3 regions of the Geobacillus sp. G4 genome follow, and region 1 is predicted to be linked to each of the others. Evidence: predicted binding sites of a transcription regulator. Region 1 holds the regulator's gene; each other region holds the start of a gene.
The links. The regulator Rex, encoded in region 1, represses fermentation and respiration genes when NADH is low (regulators of the CRP and FNR family bind a similar motif). The targets are predictions, from matches to a motif close to TTGTGAAATATTTCACAA.
Positions count from the first base shown of each region.

Region 2: the regulator Rex is predicted to act here: its motif matches at 1,374-1,391, upstream of ABS784_RS06910 (TIGR04053 family radical SAM/SPASM domain-containing protein).
Region 3: the regulator Rex is predicted to act here: its motif matches at 1,555-1,572, upstream of ABS784_RS06195 (cytochrome ubiquinol oxidase subunit I).

Region 1 is NZ_JBEPJY010000025.1:13,784-17,061, reverse strand. It holds gene ABS784_RS15855 (ABC-F family ATP-binding cassette domain-containing protein) at 1-994, opposite strand, end outside; gene moaC (cyclic pyranopterin monophosphate synthase MoaC) at 1,092-1,580, shown strand; gene ABS784_RS15845 (redox-sensing transcriptional repressor Rex) at 1,596-2,237, shown strand; gene tatA (twin-arginine translocase TatA/TatE family subunit) at 2,254-2,406, shown strand; gene tatC (twin-arginine translocase subunit TatC) at 2,427-3,170, shown strand.
Region 2 is NZ_JBEPJY010000004.1:167,350-170,627, reverse strand. It holds gene ABS784_RS06915 (anti-sigma factor domain-containing protein) at 1-64, shown strand, start outside; gene ABS784_RS06910 (TIGR04053 family radical SAM/SPASM domain-containing protein) at 208-1,326, opposite strand; partial or broken gene ABS784_RS06905 (transcriptional regulator) at 1,464-1,721, shown strand; gene ABS784_RS06900 (molybdenum cofactor guanylyltransferase) at 1,990-2,571, opposite strand; gene ABS784_RS06895 (DUF2249 domain-containing protein) at 2,678-2,911, opposite strand; gene ABS784_RS06890 (hypothetical protein) at 3,041-3,208, shown strand.
Region 3 is NZ_JBEPJY010000004.1:26,715-29,992, forward strand. It holds gene ABS784_RS06190 (SpoVR family protein) at 88-1,509, shown strand; gene ABS784_RS06195 (cytochrome ubiquinol oxidase subunit I) at 1,795-3,141, shown strand; gene ABS784_RS06200 (cytochrome d ubiquinol oxidase subunit II) at 3,138-3,278, shown strand, end outside.

The sequences.
Region 1 (3,278 bases):
GCACTTCATAGCCGCTCGGTCGATCGATCGAGAACGAAAAGGAGGCTGATTTTTCATCGCCGACAGGCCGTTCGAGCCGTTCTATTTTTTCCAGTTGCTTTCGCCGGCTTTGCGCCCGTTTGGCCGTCGAGGCACGGGCGATGTTGCGCTGGATGAAGTCTTGGAGTCGGGCGATTTCTTCTTGCTGTTTCTCGTACCGTCTTAACTCTTGTTCGTATTGCTCGGCCCGCAACTCCAAATAGCGGCTGTAGTTGCCGGCATAGTGTTTGAGCGTGGCATTCGACAGTTCGTATACGTCAGTGACGATTTTGTCTAAAAAGTAGCGGTCGTGGGAAACAACCAGGACGGCACCGGGATAGGCTTGCAAGTACTGCTCCAGCCAAGAGAGCGTCTCAAGATCCAAATGGTTCGTCGGCTCGTCCAAAATCAATAAATCCGGCTTGGACAACAGCAATTTCCCAAGGGCAAGACGCGTCCGCTGTCCGCCGCTTAACGACGAGATCGGCGTTGTTTTATAATCATATGAGGAAAACTGCAGCCCGTGCAAAACGGAGCGGATATCGGCTTCGTATTGGTAGCCGCCTTGTTCTTTGTATTGTTCTTGCAGCTCGTCATACGTTTTCAGCGTTTTTTCATAGCGAGCTGGATCGGCGAGTACGTCTGGGTCGCCGAGTTGCATGCTGAGTTCGGCGAGCTGTTTTTCGAGTCCTAGAAGCGGGGTGAATACCTCAAGCATTTCGTCCCAAATGGAACGCGGCGAGTCGAGCCCGCTGTTTTGCGCCAAATAGCCGATTTTGATATGGTTTGGTTTGATGATTTTGCCGCTGTCGAAAGAGAGTTCACCGGCGATGATTTTCAACAATGTCGATTTTCCCGCTCCGTTGCGGCCGACAAGGGCAATTCGGTCGCGGGACTGTATTTCTAGTTTTATATTCGATAAAATAAGGTCAGCGCCGAAATATTTCGTGAGCCCGTGCACTTGCAAAATGATCATGTCATTTCACCTCGCGAATAGTTTAACGTAAGTCGCGAAAACGGTCAAAGACGAATGATGAAAAATCGTGTATAGTGTATAAATGGAGGAGATTGTATTGTCATCGTTCACTCATTTCAATGAACAAGGGCGCGCGAAAATGGTTGATATTACGCACAAAGAAGATACTGTGCGAGTGGCTGTGGCGCAAACGAGCGTGACTGTCAGCCGGGAAATTTACGAAAAAATGACGAGCAATGCGATCGAGAAAGGGGATGTGCTCGCCGTCGCTCAAGTGGCGGGGGTGATGGCGGCGAAGAAGACAGCTGACCTTATTCCAATGTGTCACCCGCTTATGTTAAAGGGTGTGGACATTGCTTTTGCTTGGGAAAACGATGGAGAAGCGCATAAGCTCGTCATCACGGCAACGGTGAAAACGAAAGGGAGCACAGGAGTGGAAATGGAAGCGCTGACGGCCGCTTCGGTCTGTGCGTTGACGGTGTACGATATGTGCAAGGCGCTTGATAAAGGAATGGTCATCGGTCCGACGTATTTGGTCGAAAAAACGGGCGGGAAGTCTGGCCATTACCGACGGAAAACCGATTAGCTAGGGGATGAGATCATGAGCAACGAACAACCGAAAATTCCGCAGGCAACCGCCAAACGGCTGCCGCTTTACTATCGGTTTTTGAAAAACTTGCACGCTTCCGGCAAGCAACGCGTCTCCTCTGCCGAGTTGAGCGAGGCGGTGAAAGTCGATCCGGCGACGATCCGCCGCGATTTCTCCTATTTTGGCGCGCTTGGTAAAAAGGGATACGGGTATAATGTCAATTATTTGTTGTCGTTTTTCCGCCGGACGCTTGAAGAGGATGAGGTGACCGAAGTCGCCTTGTTTGGCGTCGGCAATTTAGGCACCGCCTTTTTAAACTATAATTTTTCGAAAAACAACAATACGAAAATCGTGATGGCGTTTGATGTCGATGAGCGGAAAGTAGGAACGACAGTCGGCGGGGTGCCGGTCTATCATCTCGATGAGTTGGAGGAGCGGCTTCACGAAAACATCCCGGTCGCCATTTTAACCGTGCCGGCCGCCGCGGCTCAAGCGCTGACCGACCGCCTTGTCGTCCAAGGAATTAAAGGCATTTTAAACTTTACTCCGGCGCGGTTGAACGTGCCGAACCATATTCGCGTCCATCATATCGATTTAGCCATTGAGCTGCAGTCGCTCGTCTATTTTTTGAAAAACTATCCATCGCCATCGTAAAAGGAGAGAACAACACATGAAATATTTGTTGCTCGTTGCTGCAATTTTGTTGCTGTTTGGCACGAAAAAGCTGCCGGAATTAGGGCGGTCGTTCGGCCAGTCGCTTCGCGAGTTTAAAGACGCCACAAAAGGGCTCGCTGATGACGAAGAAACGAAAACCGACCGATGACAAGGCAGGATGGAGAAACAATGAATGACAAAGAAATGTCGGTGTATGAGCATCTGGGTGAACTGCGAAAACGGCTCATCATCGTGCTCATCTTTTTTGCTGCGGCGCTTGTCGTTAGTTTCTTTTTTGTCGATGATGTCATTTTGTATTTGCAGCGAACGGCCGAGGCGAAGCATTTGACCATGAACGCCTTCCGCCTCACCGATCCGATTAAAGTGTATTTTCAGTTTGCCTTTGTCATCGCAGCTGTGCTGTCGGCTCCGGTGCTGTTGTATCAAATTTGGGCGTTTGTCAGCCCCGGTCTGTATGAAAAAGAGCGGAAAGTGACGTTAAGCTATATCCCGGCGTCGATCGTTCTTTTTTTAGCAGGCGTCAGCTTCGCTTATTTCGTCTTGTTTCCGTTTGTCGTTCGATTTATGAGCCAGCTGGCTGACCAACTAGGGGTTCAACAAATGATCGGCATTAATGAATATTTTCAGTTTTTGCTTCAGCTCGTGCTGCCGTTTGGCATCGTATTTCAGCTTCCGATTGTTGTGCTGTTTTTTACCCGCTTAGGGCTTATTACGCCGCAGCTTCTTGTTCGCATCCGCAAGTATGCGTATTTAGCGCTGCTTATTTTAGCGGCGGTCATTACGCCGCCGGATGTGTTGTCGCAAGTGATCGTCATGATTCCGCTCACCATTTTGTATGAAGGAAGCATTTGGGTGGCGCGCATCGGCTATCGGAAAGCGCAGCGAGCAGTCGAGCAGGAAGGCAATGAGTGAGGCGGGACGAAAAACATTGAGAGGAAAGCGAGCAAGGCCGGGCCAAACGAAGGGGCTGTCTCAAAAGCCGCAAAACAGGGTTTTGAGGCCGGCCTCTTGTTTTTTTGT
Region 2 (3,278 bases), on a different contig from region 1:
AAAAGGGGGAAGCGCGGCGCCGACCGGGCCCGAGACCTTTATAGTCGAGTTGAACCACGAATGATCTTTCAACAAAAACGGGGAAGGGCGCCTGCTCCTTCCCCGTGTGTTTTGAACACACATCCAACATCCGCCGCATGCGCCCGGACAACCGTCTCACGAACGCCGCAGCGCCGTCATTTTAAGCAGCCGTTTTTCCCCGCCCTCTTACCGTTGGCTTTGCTCTTTTGTCCGCAGCGCCTTTGGAATGTAAACACAATACGGCTCGCTTTCCAAATAGTCGCCCGTTACAGCGTAAGCGCGTGAACGAGAGCCGCCGCACACATATCGGAACTCGCAGACGCCGCATTTTCCTTTATATTTGTCCGGATTGCGCAAGTCTTGGAAAATCGGCGAGTGTCGGTAAATGTCCGCCAGCGGCGTTTCCCGGACGTTCCCGGCTTTGACCGGCAGCAGCCCGCTCGGATAGACGTCGCCAATATGGGAAATAAAGACGAAACCGTTGCCGTCGTTTACTCCTTTCGGCGCGCGGCCGAGCCCGTCGACTTGTCCGGTCAACCCTTGGTTCAACACATCTTCGTAACGGATGCCGCCTTTTGTCGCTTTTCCTTCGCGCATTTTCGCCTGCAGCACAACGCGGCGGTAATGCTGGCCGGCTGTCGTTTTAATGTCAAACGGAACGCGCTTGCTCGTTTCATACAACCAGCGGAACACCCGCTCATGCTCGATGGGGGAAATCATGTCCTCCTCCTTCCCCCTGCCTGTCGGCACAAGGAAAAAGACGCTCCAAAGGACGCATTTCAGCTTCTCAACCAATTCCGCCATTTCATCAAGCACATGAACGTTGTATCGCGAAATGACGGTGTTGATTTGCACGGGAATGTCGAGCTCATGCAAGTATTGAATCGCACGGATCGTCAAATCAAACGAGCCGCTCACGCCGCGGAAATGGTCGTGAATCTCGGCGTTCGGCCCGTCAAGGCTGAACGCCCAGCGCGACAGACCGACCTCTTTTGCTTTGCGGATCGCCTCTTTCGTCACGTTCGGCGTCGCGCTTGGCGTCATTGACACGCGCAGCCCTTTATCGATCGCATATTTCGCTAAATCGTACACATCCGGACGCATGAGCGGATCGCCGCCCGTAAAGACGAGCATCGGCTGATCCATCTCGTAAATCTCATCGATCAGTTTTTTCCCTTCCTCAAACGTCAACTCGCGCGGATCGCGATGGTATTGCGCTTCAGCGCGGCAATGAAGGCACTTGAGTTGGCACGCCCGTGTCAACTCCCAAATGACGATAAACGGGTTTTTATTGAAATCGTGCATCCAATTCCCTCCTTGGCCTCCATTGTACCGCAACATTCAGGCGCGTTATGTGATATCGATCACATCCACAGCAAAGCCACAACAGAGGGCGATCGTACCATGGGCGAAGATGACAGCCATCTGAACAGGCGGTATAATATATTGACCCGCCATACGCCCAAAAAGTAAAGGAGTGGATGAAAATGAATAAAGTCTTTCGTTTGCGCGTAGAAGATCTAGAACAGGAAAAAGAGAAGGCGGTCAAACAAGCCGAAAAACAAAAAGCCATCGAAATCGCGAAAAACTTGCTTGACGTTCTGCCTATTCACGAAGTCGCGAAACGAACGGGGCTGACCGTCGCCGAAGTAGCGGACCTGGCGAAGGAAATGGACCAAAATCAACCCCCAGTCCAATGACGCAAAAGAGCCGAGGCCGTACGGTTCTTTTTTTTCGCACTGTTGCCGTTTCATAAAATTCAAGGTCATCATCAAAAGGTGCACTTGACCTTTTATTGACAGTTATTGTACAGGCGAAATCATTTTTCACTTGCGTATCATGAGCGTCTTCCTGCATCAAGTGCATTTTATGGTGAAAAGCCGGGAAAAAGAACCATTTCGTGGTCAAGGATGGCTCTTCTGATTGAAAAAAGTATATGCTGTGTCTCCTTCGGCCACAATTCCCCCTTCACCGGTACTCTCCCTCCGTATTGACATTGCGCCATACGGTTTCATCCGCGGCAAGCTGTTGGGCGTCAACATAGCGGACGCGGGCGCCGTCAATAAGCGAGATCATCCGCCGTTCGCCGGCGTCAAGCAGCTCGGCGATCACGGAACGAAGCCGACGATGGTATAGAGCGACCAATGGCTCTGGGCGGCCGCCATAGAGTGGAACGATGGCGTCAAACGTCGGATCGATATAGGAAGCAAGCCGCTCCGCCACTTCCCGCCGCATGTACGGCATGTCGCACGGCAGGACGAACACCCAGTCGGCTCGGCTCTGTTCCATGACGGTGTAAAGGCCGGCAAGCGGCCCACAGCCGCGGCAGCGCTCCACATCGAGCAGCACCGGGATGTCCGTTTGCCGGCGGAATTCATCGATAAGCGACGGGTGGCTGACGATGTACAATTCATCGGCGACGGATCGCAGCGCCGCGACGGACCAAGTGAAAAACGGAGCTCCTTCGTGCAACGCAAACGCCTTCGGCCGCCCAAACCGGCGCGACTGGCCGCCGGCGAGCACCGCTCCGGCAATCGTTTGTTTCATCATGCTTCCCCTTTCCGGACATCCATCGTTTGTTTTTACCGTACCATACCAACCGGCGAAAAAAAAAAGATTTCCGCCTGCAGACGGAAATCCCAATGGAGCGGATGATTTATTTTTTGCCGATGGCCACCCGCCATACGTCCGGCCCTTCCTCTAAGTACTCCCATGTAAACTGATCCGGACGCTCCATCATGAATTGGTATTGCAACGGACGCGGGTCATGGTCATTCGTCAGCTCCATCACTTCCCCCGGCTTCAAACTGTCAAACAGCCGAAAAATTGCCGGATGGCGGTCGCGCGGCGGATAGTCCGGGGCGTGGATTTTGGCGGCAAATTGGTTCATAACATTGGCCTCCTTTGTAGTATAATGAATTATATACTTTATCATAACCGCTTGAACCTTGGGGGGTAGTGACGAGCGTCACAGCCCGAAGGTGAACATGTTCAATCCCCATGAAAGGAGAAATGGCGGTTGGAAGAGCTTGTTGGCTTTTGCGCGCAATGCGGCAAGCCGATCCATTGTCTGCATGGGTTTTTAAACGGCGTCGTCAGCCGAGAAACAGAGACGTTGTACTGCTTTCCATGCTATGACAAGCAAAAGGAAACCGAACACACCACGCCGGACAAATGCCACAAGTGATTGAAAACGTTCACAAATGAAAGGGGGGCTGACCCAAAAATCCGCTAAAAAGCGGACTTTTGGAGCCAGC
Region 3 (3,278 bases), on a different contig from region 1:
GCTGCGCGTTCATGCCAAACGATGGAACGTATCAAAACGCCGTTTCCCTCATACATTGTGATAAGAGGAAAAAGAGGGGGGAGATGGATGCGGCAGGACGAGCTGAAAGAGCTGGAACGGGCCATTGCGGAGATTACGGAAATTGCGGAAGGATTTGGCCTTGATTTTTATCCAATGCGTTATGAAATTTGCCCGGCGGACATTCTTTATACGTTTGGCGCTTACGGGATGCCGACGCGATTTTCCCACTGGAGCTTTGGGAAACAGTTTTACAAAATGAAGCTTCATTATGATTTAGGGTTAAGCAAAATTTACGAGCTCGTCATCAATTCGGACCCTTGCTACGCGTTTTTGCTCGATACGAATACGCTCATCCAAAATAAGCTGATCGTCGCCCATGTGTTGGCCCACAGCGACTTTTTCAAAAACAACGTACGCTTCAGCAACACGAAGCGCGATATGGTGGAAAGCATGGCGGCGACAGCGGAGCGGATCAAGCATTATGAACATCAATACGGAAAATTGGAAGTGGAAAAATTTTTGGATGCCGTCTTGGCCATTCAGGAGCATATCGATCCCTCGCTCCTGCGGCCGAAGCTGTCATGGACGTGGGAAGATACGGAAGTGTACGAAGAGGAGGAGCCTCCGAAAACATCGACGCCGTACGACGATTTATGGTCGCTTGACGAGCGAAACAAACTGAAAACGCCGCCGCGAAAAAAACGGCGCAAGTTTCCGCCGCAACCGGAAAAAGATGTGCTATTGTTCATTGAAGAATACAGCCGCGAACTGGAGGATTGGCAACGCGACATTTTAACGATGATGCGCGAGGAAATGCTTTATTTTTGGCCGCAGCTGGAGACGAAAATCATGAACGAAGGATGGGCGACGTATTGGCATCAGCGCATTTTGCGCGAGATGGATTTGACGAGCGATGAGGCGATTGAATTTGCGAAACTGAACGCCAACGTCGTGCAACCGTCGCGCACTGGCATCAATCCGTATTATTTAGGACTGAAAATTTTTGAAGACATTGAAGAGCGGTGGAATAATCCGACTGAGGAGATGAAAAAATACGGCGTCAAGCCGGGGTCGGGGAGGGCGAAAATTTTTGAAGTGCGCGAACTCGAATCCGACATTTCGTTTTTGCGCAACTATTTAACGAAAGAGCTCGTCATGCGCGAAGATATGTATTTGTTCCAAAAACAGGGGAAAGAATATAAAATCGTCGACAAAAACTGGGAGCATATCCGCGACCAACTCGTCAGCATGCGGGTAAACGGCGGATTCCCGTATATCACGGTCAATGACGGCGATTATATGCGCAACGGAGAGTTGTATTTGAAGCATTGGTATGAAGGAATCGAACTCGATCTGAAGTATTTAGAAAAAGTGCTCCCATACATTTATCAGTTGTGGGGCCGTCCGGTCCATATGGAGACGGTCGTCGAGGAAAAGCCGATGTTGTTTACGTATGACGGGAAAACGGTGCATCGGAAATATTTATAACATAAGGGCAGGGATCTCCTGCTTTTTTTGTTTGTCACGATGAATATGTGAAAAATGACACAAATTATTCGAAATCATGCCGGATAGCGTCCCCGATTTTATGAAATAATATGAAGTGGATAATTTGTGATGGTTGTCACAAATTCTTCACCACTGTTTGTTCGCCCGGGGGGATGGATATGTGGAAGCGGCATGAAAAAACGCTTGTGTTCGTTAGCTTTGCTGTTGCGGCTGTTGTCTTGCTTTCCTTGATTGGCCGCTTGTTTTCATAAGGGGGGATGAATCGTGAACGGTTACGATCCGGTGCTGCTTAGCCGTATTTTGACGGGATTGACGCTGACGGTCCACATCATTTATGCCACGATCGGCGTCGGGATTCCACTGATGATCGCCATTGCTCAGTGGGTTGGGATTCGCAAAAATGATATGCATTACATCTTACTCGCTCGCCGCTGGACGCGCGGTTTTGTCATCACCGTAGCGGTCGGCGTGGTGACAGGAACAGCGATCGGCTTGCAGCTGTCGCTTTTATGGCCGAACTTTATGCAGCTGGCTGGCCAAGTGATCAGCTTGCCGCTGTTCATGGAGACGTTCGCCTTCTTTTTTGAAGCCATTTTCCTCGGCATTTATTTGTATACATGGGATCGGTTCGAAAATCAGAAAAAACATTTGCTTTTGCTTATCCCGGTGGCAATTGGGTCTTCAGCATCAGCCATGTTTATTACGATGGTGAACGCGTTTATGAATACGCCGCAAGGGTTTGAATTTAAAAACGGCGAGCTTGTCAACATCGATCCAATCGCGGCTATGTTCAACCCAGCGATGCCGACGAAAGTCGCCCATGTGCTGGCGACTTCGTATATGACGTCAGCATTCGTGCTTGCTTCGATCGCCGCTTGGCATTTATGGAAAGGCAATCGTCACATTTATCATCGCAAGGCACTTCATTTAATGATGAAAACAGCTTTTATTTTTTCGGTAGCCAGTGCATTGATTGGCGACTTATCGGGCAAATTTTTAGCCGAATACCAGCCAGAAAAGCTGGCGGCTGCTGAATGGCATTTTGAAACGAGCTCCCATGCACCGTTGATCCTGTTCGGCGCGCTCCAAGAAGACGGGGAAGTGAAATATGCCTTGGAAATTCCATATGCCCTTAGCATTTTGGCCCATAACCATCCCGCTGCGGTTGTGACCGGACTGAACGAAGTTCCGGAAGATGAACGCCCACCACTGTACATTCATTACTTATTCGATGTGATGGTCACGATCGGGGTGTTTTTAATGGTTGTCGCAGCCGCGTATTGGCTCGGATCGATTTTCCGCTGGAAGTGGACGGCGAAAAAGTGGTTTTTTGGACTGCTGGTGGCGGGAGGGCCGCTGGCGATGGCTGCGATTGAGGCGGGATGGTACTTAGCGGAAGTCGGGCGGCAGCCGTGGATTTTGCGCGGCTATATGAAAACGGCGGAAGGAGCGACATCGTCGGCGCATGTGGATACGATGCTTGTGTTGTTTTGCCTTTTGTATATGGTGTTAGTAATTGCGAGCGCAACAGTGCTCATCCGTATGTTCCGCCGCAACCCGGTTGAACGGGAGCTGGCAGAGCGGGCCAATAACGGGGAGGTGGCGCCATGACGCTCGAAGTCATTGGCATTTCGGTGTTATGGCTGTTTTTGTTCGGGTACATTATCGTTGCCTCGATTGATTTCGGGGCTGGGTTTTTCAGCGCCTATAGCCATTGGGCAAACAAACAGCATATTTTGCACCGCATC